Regions from separate parts of the Pannonibacter sp. genome, predicted to be linked through region 2. Evidence: riboswitches for the same ligand, from Rfam matches in the RefSeq annotation. Region 2 holds a riboswitch; the other holds the start of a gene.

Region 1 (5,955 bases), on a different contig from region 2:
GCGTTGTAAAAGACGATGTCGGGACGGGCTGCTTCCAGAACACCGGGGAGGACCTCCGCCAGCGCCTCCAGATAAACCGCGTCCTCGAGCCCGTCCGCGAGCCCGACATCAAGCGACGACGGTACCTTACGGACAGGATAGTTCTTTTCCGAATGCATCGAGAAGGTGAAAACGTCCGGGTCTGCGGAAAAGATATCAGCCGTTCCATCGCCCTGGTGCACATCAAGGTCCACGACCAGTGCGCGACGGATTACTCCATCGGCCTGCATGACCCGGATGGCAACTGCAACATCGTTGAAAACGCAAAACCCTGCCCCATGCGCCCAGCGCGCATGGTGGCTGCCGCCGGCCGTATTGCAGGCCAGCCCATGATCAAGTGCAAGATATCCGGTAAGCACCGTGCCCCCGGTCGCGCACCGACCGCGCAGGGCAACGCTTTCTGTCATCGGAAAACCGATTTCACGCGCGATAGGCGCCGGGACGTCGGCCGCAAACACCTGGTCGACATAGGCCCGGTCATGCGCCAGGGCGACCCATTCGGCCGGTGCCGGCCGGGGCCGATGGAACCTTCCGTCCGGGACCAGCCCCTCAGCCAGGGCCAGTTCGGCGACCCGGCGGAACTTGTTCATCGGGAACCTGTGTCCGTCTGGCAGGTCGGCACAGTAAGCCGGGTGATGCACGACCGGCACGTCAGCTGTTGCAAACATCAAACCACCTGCACGCCCTGCCCTGCCTTTGCTCCGTCAGGCCAGCGGACGAAAATGCTTCGACAGTTTCAAGGCCTGCCCCTGGTAATTGGAGCCGATTCCTTCGCCGTAAAGGCTGTGCGGCCGTTCCAGCATGTGTTCATAAACGAGGCGGCCAACGGTCTGGCCATGTTCAAGGATGAAGGGCACGTCATGGGAGCGCACTTCCAGCACCGCACGCGATCCGGTGCCGCCCGCACTGCCGTGGCCAAAGCCGGGATCAAAGAACCCCGCATAGTGGACACGGAACTCGCCAACCAGCGGATCGAATGGCACCATTTCAGCGGCAAACAGCGGCGGCACATGCACCGCCTCCTGGCTGACGAGGATGTAGAATTCGTTCGGATCGAGGATCAACTCGGCAGGTCCGCGCCGGTGGATCGGTTCCCAGAAGTCCAGCGGGTGATGGGCATCCTTGCGGTCGACATCGATGACACCGGTATGATGCTTGGCGCGGTAGCCGACGAGACTTCCCTCACCCTGCCCGGCCAGATCGATGGACAGTTGCACGCCGCCGCCGATGCGCTCATGGCCTCCGCTGACGAGACGCTGCAGTTGATGCACGCTTTCCAGTTCATTGTCTGCAATCAGCGGCTCGCCGATGCGAAAGCGGATCTGCGACAGGCGTGAGCCTTCGCGAACGAGGATCGGAAATGTCAGCGGCGAAATTTCAGCATACAGCGGACCGCGATAGCCGGCTGGAACCGTATCGAAGGCCCGGCCCTCGTCGGTAATGACCCGGGTGAAGACATCCAGCCGACCCGTGGAACTCTTCGGATTGGCCGTTGCCGATATCGCTTCCGGCAAGGTGAGGCTTTCCTGCAGGGGGACGATATAAACGCAACCGGTCTCCAGCACGGCCCCTGGTACGAGATCGATCGTATGCAGGGCGAATGCATCCAGCTTGTCGGCGACCATCACGCCTTGCCCGGGCAGAAAACTGGCACGAACCCGATAGGCGAGATTGCCGAGGCGCAGGTCGAGACTGGCGGGCTGTATCTGTCCATCCACCGGTGCGCTGGCACTGAGGATACCACCAGAGCGGAACATGTCCTCGATCATATGGGCGGGCAGAATGCCTTCAGGGCGCATGGACAGACCTCTCCAATTCGCATCGCGCCAATGACAAGGGCCATCAGCACGCCGGTCCTGTTGCTTAGCCGAAGGTTTCTCTCCGGCCAACCAAGTTTTCTGCCTGTGATTGACGCACTGCCGGGAATGGCGTAATGCGTCAGCTGTTCCGTGGTGATTTGGGCCGGCCGGCTTGCAGCCACGTTAAATAAGTAGCTAAAAAGGTCGGGAGGTGAATCCCGGCCCCTATGGCCGGTTTTTTTGTATCTGGAGCCTCGACCCATGACCGCATCCGACGACACGTCCGCCCGCACAGGCGCCAACAAGGACGGCCAGACCTCCGGCCTGTCGGGCATGCGCACTGCGACCCGTCTTGTGCATGGCGGTACGATCCGTTCCCAGCATGGCGAGACATCCGAGGCGATCTTCCTCACCCAGGGTTTTGTCTATCCGAATGCCGAAGCCGCCGAGGCGCGGTTCAATGGCGAGGATCCGGGTTTCGTCTATTCGCGCTATTCCAACCCGACCGTCGCCATGTTCGAACGGCGGATGTGCGAGCTGGAACAGGCCGAGGCCGCAATCGGCACCGCCAGCGGCATGGCCGCGGTCAATCTGGCGCTTATGGCCAGCGTCAAGGCGGGTGACCACGTGGTGGCAGCCAAGGCGCTGTTCGGTTCCTGTCGCTACATCGTCGAGACCCTGCTGCCGCGCTTCGGTGTGACCAGCACGCTTGTCGACGGCACGGATCTCGATCAGTGGCGCGCTGCAGTGACGCCAGCGACCCGAGCGGTTTTCCTCGAGAGCCCAACCAACCCGACGCTGGACGTCATCGACATCGCTGCCGTCGCCGGGATCGCTCATGCGGTCGGCGCGCGGGTGATCATCGACAATGTCTTCGCCACACCGATGTTCCAGTCGCCGCTCACACTCGGCGCGGACGTGGTCGTTTACTCGGCAACCAAGCATATCGATGGCCAGGGCCGCTGCCTCGGCGGTGTCGTGCTGTCAGATGCCAAGTGGATCGAGGACGAGGTGTTGCCCCTGGTGAAGCACACCGGTCCGGCCATGAGCCCGTTCAATGCCTGGGTGCTGCTCAAGGGCCTTGAGACACTGCCCTTGCGCGTTGCGCGCCAGACCGACAGCGCCGCCGCGCTTGCTGACCGGCTCGCCGGACATCCAGCGATCTCCCGCCTGATCTATCCCGGCCGGGCAGACCATCCCCAAGCCGAAGTCATTGCCCGCCAGATGACGGGCGGCTCGACCATGCTGGCCTTCGAACTGACCGGGGGCAAGGCCGCTGCCTTTGCCTTCACCAATGCGCTTCAGGTGATCAAGCTGTCGAACAACCTGGGCGACGCCAAGAGCCTGATCACCCATCCGGCCACGACCACACACAAGAACGTCGCCGAGGATGCACGCCTGGAACTGGGCATCACCGACGGAATGCTTCGGCTATCGGTTGGCCTCGAGGATCCGCTCGACCTGCTGGACGACATCGCGCGTGGCCTGGCTGCTGCGACGGCTGCCTGAACCCGGCCTTAAAGGACCCTGATGGCGGTGGCAATTCGTGCCGCCGCCGACACGCCGCACAGGGCGGCAAAGCCATAGGCAAGCAGCGCAAAGCCCGCCGGCCATAGGCACATCAGCGCAAAGACCAGAATTGTCTCCGCGCCTTCCGCGAGGCCACCGAGATAATAGAGCGACTTGAGCCCCCGGCGCGAAGTTTCAAGGCGCTTGCGCTCTGCCATGATGGCAAAGGTCAGGAAAGCCGCCCCGTTGGCGTAAAAGCTCAAAAGCAGCACCGCCGCGGCAAGAGCATTGCTGGAGGGATCCTGCAGCGCAAAGGCCAGCGGGATGGCGCCGTAGAACAAGAAATCGAACACGATATCCAGATATCCGCCGAGGTCCGTCCGTTCGGTTGCCCGCGCCACGGCGCCATCAAGACCATCGGCAAGACGGTTGGCAAGGAGCAAAGGCAACGCCATGAGCGGATAACCGGCCGCAATAAGCCCGGCAGCGGCCAGTCCAAAGCCGAGGCCGATAACGGTGACGGCATTCGCAGTCAAACCGATAGCAGCCACGGTCCGCCCGGCCGCATTGAGGGGCGGATCAATCAGCGGACGGAGGTGGGCGTCGAACATCTCATAGTTCCAGCTTAGTCTGTTCGCCTGTTTGCGCCGCAGCGCGGCCCGCGGCAAGCCCCCTGCCCGTCACAGCTGCGTCATGGATTGATCACGCAAAGTCACGCGGCCGGAGTCCTCGATCCTTGCCACCCCTGTGCAACAGGAAAGGATCCCCCTATATGCGTCGTCAAAGGGGACAACTGTCCCATCGCTCCGCAGGATTCAGCATGTACAGAGCAACGACACAGGGCATCCAGATCACGGTCGAGCCGATGTATCTGGAAGAGCAGTCAGAACCGAAGAACGGACGGTTTGTCTGGGCCTATACGATCGAGATCCGCAATCTCAGCGCCACGCCGGTCCAATTGCGTCGCCGGCACTGGATCATCACCGATGCAATGGGCCGTGTCGAAGAGGTCGAAGGCGCCGGGGTCATCGGAGAACAGCCCGTCATCCTCCCCGGCGAAGCCTTCGAATACACATCCGGCTGCCCCCTGCCGACGCCATCCGGCATCATGGAAGGAAGCTACAGCATGGAACTGCCGGACGGCCGGATGTTTTCGGCCGAAATTCCGGCGTTCTCGCTCGACACACCCTCGATGCGGCGCATCCTGAACTAGGCCTCAGGCAACGCGGAAGCGCGCCTGGGCAGAGCGCTCAATGGCGGCAACCGTCAGTTTGTCGAGGCTAAGCCGGTCGCGCAACAGTTCGAGGAGACGCAGTTCTTCCTCCGGCACATCGCCATCAGCAGCCGCAACTTCGACGGCAAGGGCATAGGCTGTGTCGTAGAGCCGCTGCGGCAGGCTTTCGGCGATGAGATCAAGGATGTTGTCGAGGCCTTCCGGATCCTGCAGCAGCTCGCCGCAGGCCTGGGCAACCTTGACGATGCTGTCGCCGTCAAACCCGGCAAAGACCGGCAGCGCCTTGACGAGGTCGCCGATGGAGTGGAGTTCATTGTCCGGCATGGCGCTGTCGGCGGCCGACATTGTCACCATCACATAGAGAAGAGCTTCCTGAACGCTGACTTTCTGGCTCATAGACACGAGGGCCTCTCCTAACGGGGCATGAATTTACCTGCCCGCACTGGTAATGCCTCCCCGGCGACAGAACAAGCGCCGCTTTGCGCTTGGGCCCGAGAGTTTCATTGACGGACCCTTGCGGCTTTTCTAGTGTCCGCCGACCTGCTGCCGCGCCGCACAACACCGGACGGTGGCCGGCTTTCCGTCTTGTTCAAGACATATGCATGGATCCCGCTAGACATGAGCGCACATACACTCCCTTCGCTTGACCTGTCGCCCGAATTCGTCGAGGCGGCCCGGACCTCCAAGGCCTGGCCGTTCGAGGAAGCCCGGAAACTGGTGAAGCGGGTGGAGAAACGGGATCCATCCATCCCGGTGCTGTTCGAGACCGGCTACGGCCCCTCGGGCCTGCCGCATATCGGCACGTTCGGAGAAGTGGCGCGCACGACCATGGTGCGCACGGCCTTCCGCCTTCTGACCGAAGACAAGATCCCGACGCGGCTCCTGTGCTTCTCGGACGACATGGACGGCATGCGCAAGATCCCGGATAACGTGCCGGACAAGTCGTTTCTTGAGCCCTACCTGCACATGCCGCTGACGGCGGTGCCGAACCCGTTCGGTGGCGATTTCGACAGTTTCGGCCATCACAACAACGCCATGCTGCGGCGCTTCCTGGACACGTTCGGCTTCGAATACGAATTCGCCAGCGCGACCGAGTACTACAAGTCCGGCAAGCTCGACGGCATCCTGCTGCGCGCGGCTGAACGCTATCAGGCGCTGATGGACGTGATGCTGCCGACGCTGGGCGCTGAGCGTCAGGCGACCTACAGCCCGTTCCTGCCGATTTCCCCGATCTCGGGCCGCGTGCTTTATGTGCCGATGAAGGAAGTCGACGCCAAGAACGGGACGATCACCTTCGAGGGCGAAGATGGTCGCGACTGCACGCTGCCGGTCACGGGCGGTCATGTGAAGCTGCAGTGGAAGCCGGACTTCGGT
Region 2 (5,955 bases):
TGCTGTTTCTCAATGCGACGCTGCTGGTCGGCATTGGCGGGATCCTGATCACGCCGGATGCGCCCTCGGTGCTGTTCTGGGGTCTGGCGCTTTGGGCGCTGGCGGAACTGCATGTGTCCGGTCGGGCCAACTGGTGGCTGGCCGTGGGCCTGTTCGCCGGCTGCGGCCTGCTGTCGAAATACTCGGTGCTTTTCCTTGGCGTTGGCATCGTGCTGTGGCTGCTGGCCGTTCCCACGGCCCGGCGCTGGCTCCTTTGCTGGCAGCTTTGGGCAGGCGGTGCGCTGGCGATTGCCGTGTTCGCCCCGGCGCTTGTCTGGAACCACGCCCACGACTGGGCCTCGTTCTACAAGCAGTTCGGCCGTGCCGGCCGCGGCGGCGGCTGGACGAGCAAATACATGTTCGAATTCATCGGCGCTTTTGTGGGCCTGCTCAATCCGCTGATCGCGGTGCCGGCCGTCGCCGGTGCCGGGCTGCTGGCGCGGCGTCTGCGGCACGACAACGGGGCGGCCGGGCTGCTGCTTCTGACCTCGCTGCCGTTCCTGGCCTATCTTCTGTTCCATGCGCTGCACTCGCGGGTGCAGGGCAACTGGCCGGCGCCCCTGTTCCCGGTTGCCTGCGTGATGGCGGCGGTGTTCATCAGCGGCCAGACCGGGCGGATCTGGCGCGGGGTCGCGATTGCCGCGATCGGGATCGGGTTGACGCTTGGGATCGTGGTGCAGTTGCACGCCGTCGATGCCTTTACCGGCCGGTTCGCGCGCAAGGATCCGACATTCCAGCTGCGCGGCTGGCCTGAAATCACCGGCGAGGTCGAGCGGATTGCGGCGCAGGAAGGCGCGGCCTATGTGGCGACCACCGGTTATGGCCTGACCGGCCAGTTGGCCTATGGGTTGCGCCACGCCGGCCTGCCGGTCAACCAGCTCACCGAGCGCATCCGCTATGTGATGATGCCCCCGCCCGACCGGGAACGGCTGGCAGCGACCGGGCTCTATGTCGCAGAAGCCCGCCGCGATGAAAGGGTCAAGCTGGAAGCACTTTACGGGGAGGTGACGCCCGTTGCGACCCTGACCCGAAGCGTATTGGGAACGCCGCTCGAAGATCTGGTCGTCTACAGGCTAGCGAATCCGGTGCGGGTCCCGCTTGAGCCGATCAACCCGCAGACGTGGCTTTCCGGCAACGCACCCTGACAGGGGTAGCGCGGCTCCTGGACCTGAACCTGCAGAAATCATTGCCTTTTCCCCTGGAAATGCCGTAGTCAGAAAGGCAGGGGTCTCGCAGCGGCATGCGAGTGGGGGCAGACATGAAGCGGATCACGCTTGCGGCGGTCGACTATGGCCTTGCCTTCGGTATCGACCGGGCATTGCGCGATCTTCTGTCGAAGGGCCGACTTAGCGCTGTCGGCTGTCTTGTCGCATCTGACCTGTGGACCCGCGAATACAAGCCCTTGCGCGAGGTGGCCGACGAGGTCGGCGGACATGGCCTGGTCGGGCTGACGGCCGTGCTCAGCGGGCCAGGCCTCAAGCCTCAGAGCCAGCGCTGGCTGTCGACGTTCGGCGAGGCCTTCAAATCTCCAGCCTGGTATGCGCGCAGGTCTGTGACCGGGCTTCTGCCAGATGAAGTGATTGTCGCGGAACTTGAGGCCCAGATTGTGCGGTTTCAGGACTATTGGGGCGCGGCGCCGCAATTCCTCACCCTGCGCAACGGCCTGATACGCCATCGCCCGGTGGCGCGGCTGCTGCTGGCGGCGCTGGAGAACCAGTCTGTCGCCCCCCTTCCGCTGCTGGTTTACCCTCAGGCCGATGGCTGGGAAGCGCGGCGGTTTGCCCGCTTCGCGGCGCGGCACGGTCTTGACACGCTGCCCTGCGGACCGCGGCTGCCGGATCTGGAGGACGAGGCGGCGTTGCAGGCAGCATTGCGGCTGCATTTCGATGGATTGCCGGACAGGGCAGTGGTCGTCTGCCGGCCCGGGGAAGCCGATGACCGCCTGCGCCGGCTCGAGCGGCAGACGCAGGTGGAACAGCGCGAGGTGCAAAGGCGCGTGCTGGCGAGCCAGACGTTTTTCAATACCCTCGCCGAGAAGGACATCTTTCTCTACTGACCCTGCAAACGAAAAAGCAGCCCGCGGGGAAGGGCTGCCTTTCGTACCTGTCCTTTGGACGGACGTTGGAGGAAGCCGGAGGTCTGTTGCTTCCCTGCTTGTACATATAGGCCGAGTTTGAGACAGTGCACGTGATACAGGTCACAGAAGTGCGGGGCCGGCACTCCTGACGCTGGCCGATGACAGACGTGCTGTGGGGGCATCAGCCGTGGCGGATCTCGCTGGCTTTCTGGAAAACAGTTTCACCTTGCAGGGCCTGCCCTGCGAACTTGCAGACGGGCTCAGCAAGCTGGCGCGGCCGATGAAGGTCAATGCGGCGGCGATTCTGTTCGAGGCGGGGGATCCCGGCAATGGCTGCTATGCCATTCTGGAAGGGTCGCTGAAGGTGTCGATCCTCTCGGTCGAGGGGGACGAACAACTGCTGGCCGTGCTGGGGCCGGGCGATCTGGTCGGCGAACTGGCGCTGCTGGATGGCCGACCGCGCTCGGCGACCGTCTCGGCCCTGAAGGCCGCGCGCCTTGCCTTCATCGACAAGCAAGCCTTCGAGCGCTTCGCCGATGAAAACCCGCAACTTTACCGGCATATGCTGTCGATCGTCGGCAAACGGCTGCGCCATTCCAACGACGTGCTGGCGGCCCGCTCGTTCCTGCCGCTGCCGGGCCGGGTGGCTCAGACGCTGCTGCAATTGTCCGAGACATTCGGCAAGCCGCTCGACAACGGCCGTATCCTCATCCACTACAAGCTTAGCCAGTCGGAAATCGCCAACATGGCGGGAGCCGCGCGCGAGAACGTCAGCCGCGTGCTCAACGACTGGAAGCGGCTTGGCACGATCACCCGGATCTCTGGCTACTATTGTCTGGAGAGACCGGAAATCCTGCAAAAGGCCGCAACGCTCTGAGCCTCCCCCCGATCAAGACACCTCAAATGGAGATCTGCCGTGGCCGTGGCCGCTGATGAAACCGAAGCCCCGAGCGGCGACCTGACCCTGCGCACAATGGCCATGCCGGCCGATACCAACGCCGCTGGCGATATTTTCGGCGGCTGGGTGCTGTCCCAGATGGATCTGGCCGGCGGCATTGCCGCCGGACAACGGTCCGGATGCCGTGTGGTGACCATTGCAGTCGACAAGATGAAGTTCATCCGGCCGGTGCATGTGGGCGATGTGCTCTGCGTCTATTCGCGCGTCGGCCGGGTCGGGCGCACGTCGATGGAAATCAACCTGGAAGCCTGGGCGTTGCGCCACAGGTTTGGCCGCCGGGAAAAGGTCACGGAAGCCACCTTCACTTTTGTGGCCGTGGATGACGACGGCCGGCCGGTGCCGGTACCGCCGGAAGGAACCGCAGTCGAATAACGGCCAGTTGGGGCGCGGCTGGCCGGCGCCCCTTCACTGGCTCTGTCGTGGCTGTGGCGAACTGGTGCGCAGCCGCTACCGGTTACCGGGGCATGCCCCGGCAACATCTGTCGCCCCGCATCGCTTTGCAGCGTGCAATGGAACGGACTTGATCTGGGAAAAGGGTCTGGTGCGGCTTATCCGCGAAGGATCTGCCGGGCGCGACGCTCGAGATCGGCGTAGAGATTTTCGTCGATGGCTTTCGAACACCCGGAGTTCCACAGGGACATGAGCCCTTCAATCCGGGTCTTGCGCATCTCTGAGGTCAGCGGCGCATGGGGACGGCGCAGGACTGAGCGCAGTTTGAACTGGCGCAGGCGCTGCAGGACATAAAACTCCGAGGTGGTCAGCTGGTCATAGGCGGGAAAAACGCCCAGGTCAGCCGGCTGCACCCCGGAAACGACAAGGAGGGGAGAAACGGTCATGGCCTTACTCTCGTTCGACATTAAAAAATCCTCCATCGGTTGCCCGAGGAGGACTGGCGCATTGTAGTACCGGACCGCTTGGTTGCCGGAAACGAGTTTCCAGCCACATCCCTCTGCGGAGACCACCTTGCCCGGCCGGGCAGGTTGGCGAGGGCGCCAGCCCTACTCTTGATGATGGGGCGCTTATGCCATGAGTACTGAGTTGGGTCAAGAACTTCACCGGGCCACATCCTCAAGCTTTTCTTGAGCCTTGCCCGAGCTGGTCAACAACTCCTTAACGTCGCCAAGCCACTTTCAGACAATTCGACCGGCGGGAGGACTGGCGCATGGGTGGTGAACAGGCGGGCAAGCTTGGGCTGTTTGATCCGGCGAAGCCTCCGGCGGCCATGATGCTGGCGTTTTGCGCCTGTTATGTCGACGTCATCTGCGTGCTGGGCCTGTTTCACACCTTCACTGCCTTTGTCACCGGTACGCTTGTGGTTCTGTGCACGGAAATCTTCACCTTGCCGGATGATGCAAAGCTGAAACTCGTTGTCCTTGCGACCTTCTTCGCGGCAACGCTTGGATGGTATGAACTGGTTGTTCGTCTCAAGGCGGCCGGCCGCCTGCGTCTTGCCCCGCTGTTGACGCTGGAGGCGGCGATCCTCCTTTGCTTCATGCTGGTCGCCCTGCTGGCTGGGCCGCTGGAGCACCCGCTTGCAATGGCGACCATCGCTGCTGTCGTGATCTCGACCCTCGCCATGTCGCTGCAGAACGTGATCATGAGCGAGCTGCTAAGCTACCATGCCCCGACCACTTTCATGACTGGCAACACAATGCGGCTGATAGCCGGACTGGTGTCCGGCTGGCTCGCGACAACCCCCGCGGCACCGGACCAGGTCACCGATGCGCGGGCGCGGGCGATCCAGCACGCGCAGGTCATCCTGGCCTTCGTCAGCGGGGGGCTGATGGCCGGCTTCGGCATGATGCATCTCGGGTTCTGGGCCCTGCTGCTGCCGGTTGTGATCCTGTTGGTGATGGCTGCAGCGCAGCGCCCGGAATTGGCCCCAGGCTGAGCGGTCCGCTTTGTGCCTTCATGGCGTCACAGCCGCGCGTAACGCGCGTCTCCACTCATGACCCTGTCCAGATCGGGAGGCGCAACCTCCCGCAGTCATGAGGACCCGCCCATGCCGGCACAAGACGACCCCAGCCTGATGATGATCAACGCAAACAACGCCGGTTTCGGCACGGTACGCCTCGAGCCGGCGGCGGATGCCGGAGATTATCTCAATCACCTCGCTTTGACGCCGGCGCAGATGCCAAGCGTCTATTATGGCTCGGCGATCAGCAACAACACGCTGCGGCTGCGGCCGCTGCACGAGCATGGCTTTGTTGCAACCACGGCCGGCACGCGGCTGTATTTCGCGGTTGCTGGTCTGCTGGGCGATATGCAGAACCCGCGCAACGCGCTGTCGAGCAGTTGGGAGGCGGTGGCTGACCCGGTCTACAAGAGCAAATACTATGTCTATGTGCGGCTGGGAGTTTCGGGAACCGATTTCGCGCAGACCCTGGCGGCCCTTCAGAACGTTGCCCAGTTGATCACGACCGACGAACTGGTCAATGCCAATGCAGCCAGCAATGTGACCGGCCTGACCCGCGTCGTCTATGTCACCGCAGGTGATCTCGCCGGCACGTTCTGGGCCTTCAAGCGCTCCGGCTGGAAGAGCGCCTTTTTCGGCAGCGATGTCAACAAGCGCTATCGGCCCCTGTGCCTGATGGATTTCCCCATTGCCGCCAACCAGGTTGCCACGGCGCAGGCGACCGGTAACAACTTTGGGAACGCCCTGGCCCTGATCCCGAACGACCGGGCGAATGTGCATGTCGGCCACAGTCTGATCGATGTCAACAACCTCCGCGCCTACTATCAGGCGCAAGTCTATCCCAGTCCGGCGGGCAATGTGGCAGGTGGCACGATTTGGGCGAACTTCACCCGGCTCGGCACTTTCCAGCAGCGTGCTTCCTATCCGGGCCTGCACGGGGTGGCGGTCACTGGCCCGATGATCCAG

What was found. Region 2 has a riboswitch for S-adenosylmethionine ahead of ACTIFE_RS14720 (hypothetical protein). Riboswitches for the same ligand answer to the same signal wherever they lie in the genome.
Region 1: it holds a riboswitch for S-adenosylmethionine, as region 2 does, so the genes downstream of both, ACTIFE_RS06125 (O-succinylhomoserine sulfhydrylase) here and ACTIFE_RS14720 (hypothetical protein) in region 2, are expected to answer to the same signal.

The regions. Positions count from the first base shown of each region.
Region 1 covers NZ_JBHYDX010000006.1:99,947-105,901, reverse strand. Annotated here, with positions in the region: gene ACTIFE_RS06135 (histone deacetylase family protein) at 1-707, opposite strand, end outside; gene ACTIFE_RS06130 (2'-deoxycytidine 5'-triphosphate deaminase) at 744-1,838, opposite strand; SAM riboswitch at 1,979-2,058, shown strand; gene ACTIFE_RS06125 (O-succinylhomoserine sulfhydrylase) at 2,100-3,347, shown strand; gene ACTIFE_RS06120 (CDP-alcohol phosphatidyltransferase family protein) at 3,356-3,958, opposite strand; gene apaG (Co2+/Mg2+ efflux protein ApaG) at 4,168-4,560, shown strand; gene ACTIFE_RS06110 (tellurite resistance TerB family protein) at 4,564-4,977, opposite strand; gene ACTIFE_RS06105 (lysine--tRNA ligase) at 5,200-5,955, shown strand, end outside.
Region 2 covers NZ_JBHYDX010000020.1:62,113-68,067, reverse strand. Annotated here, with positions in the region: gene ACTIFE_RS14740 (glycosyltransferase family 39 protein) at 1-1,184, shown strand, start outside; gene ACTIFE_RS14735 (ChbG/HpnK family deacetylase) at 1,298-2,095, shown strand; gene ACTIFE_RS14730 (Crp/Fnr family transcriptional regulator) at 2,304-2,993, shown strand; gene ACTIFE_RS14725 (acyl-CoA thioesterase) at 3,090-3,446, shown strand; gene ACTIFE_RS14720 (hypothetical protein) at 3,623-3,931, opposite strand; SAM-I-IV-variant riboswitch at 3,979-4,090, opposite strand; gene ACTIFE_RS14715 (YoaK family protein) at 4,237-4,965, shown strand; gene ACTIFE_RS14710 (hypothetical protein) at 5,077-5,955, shown strand, end outside.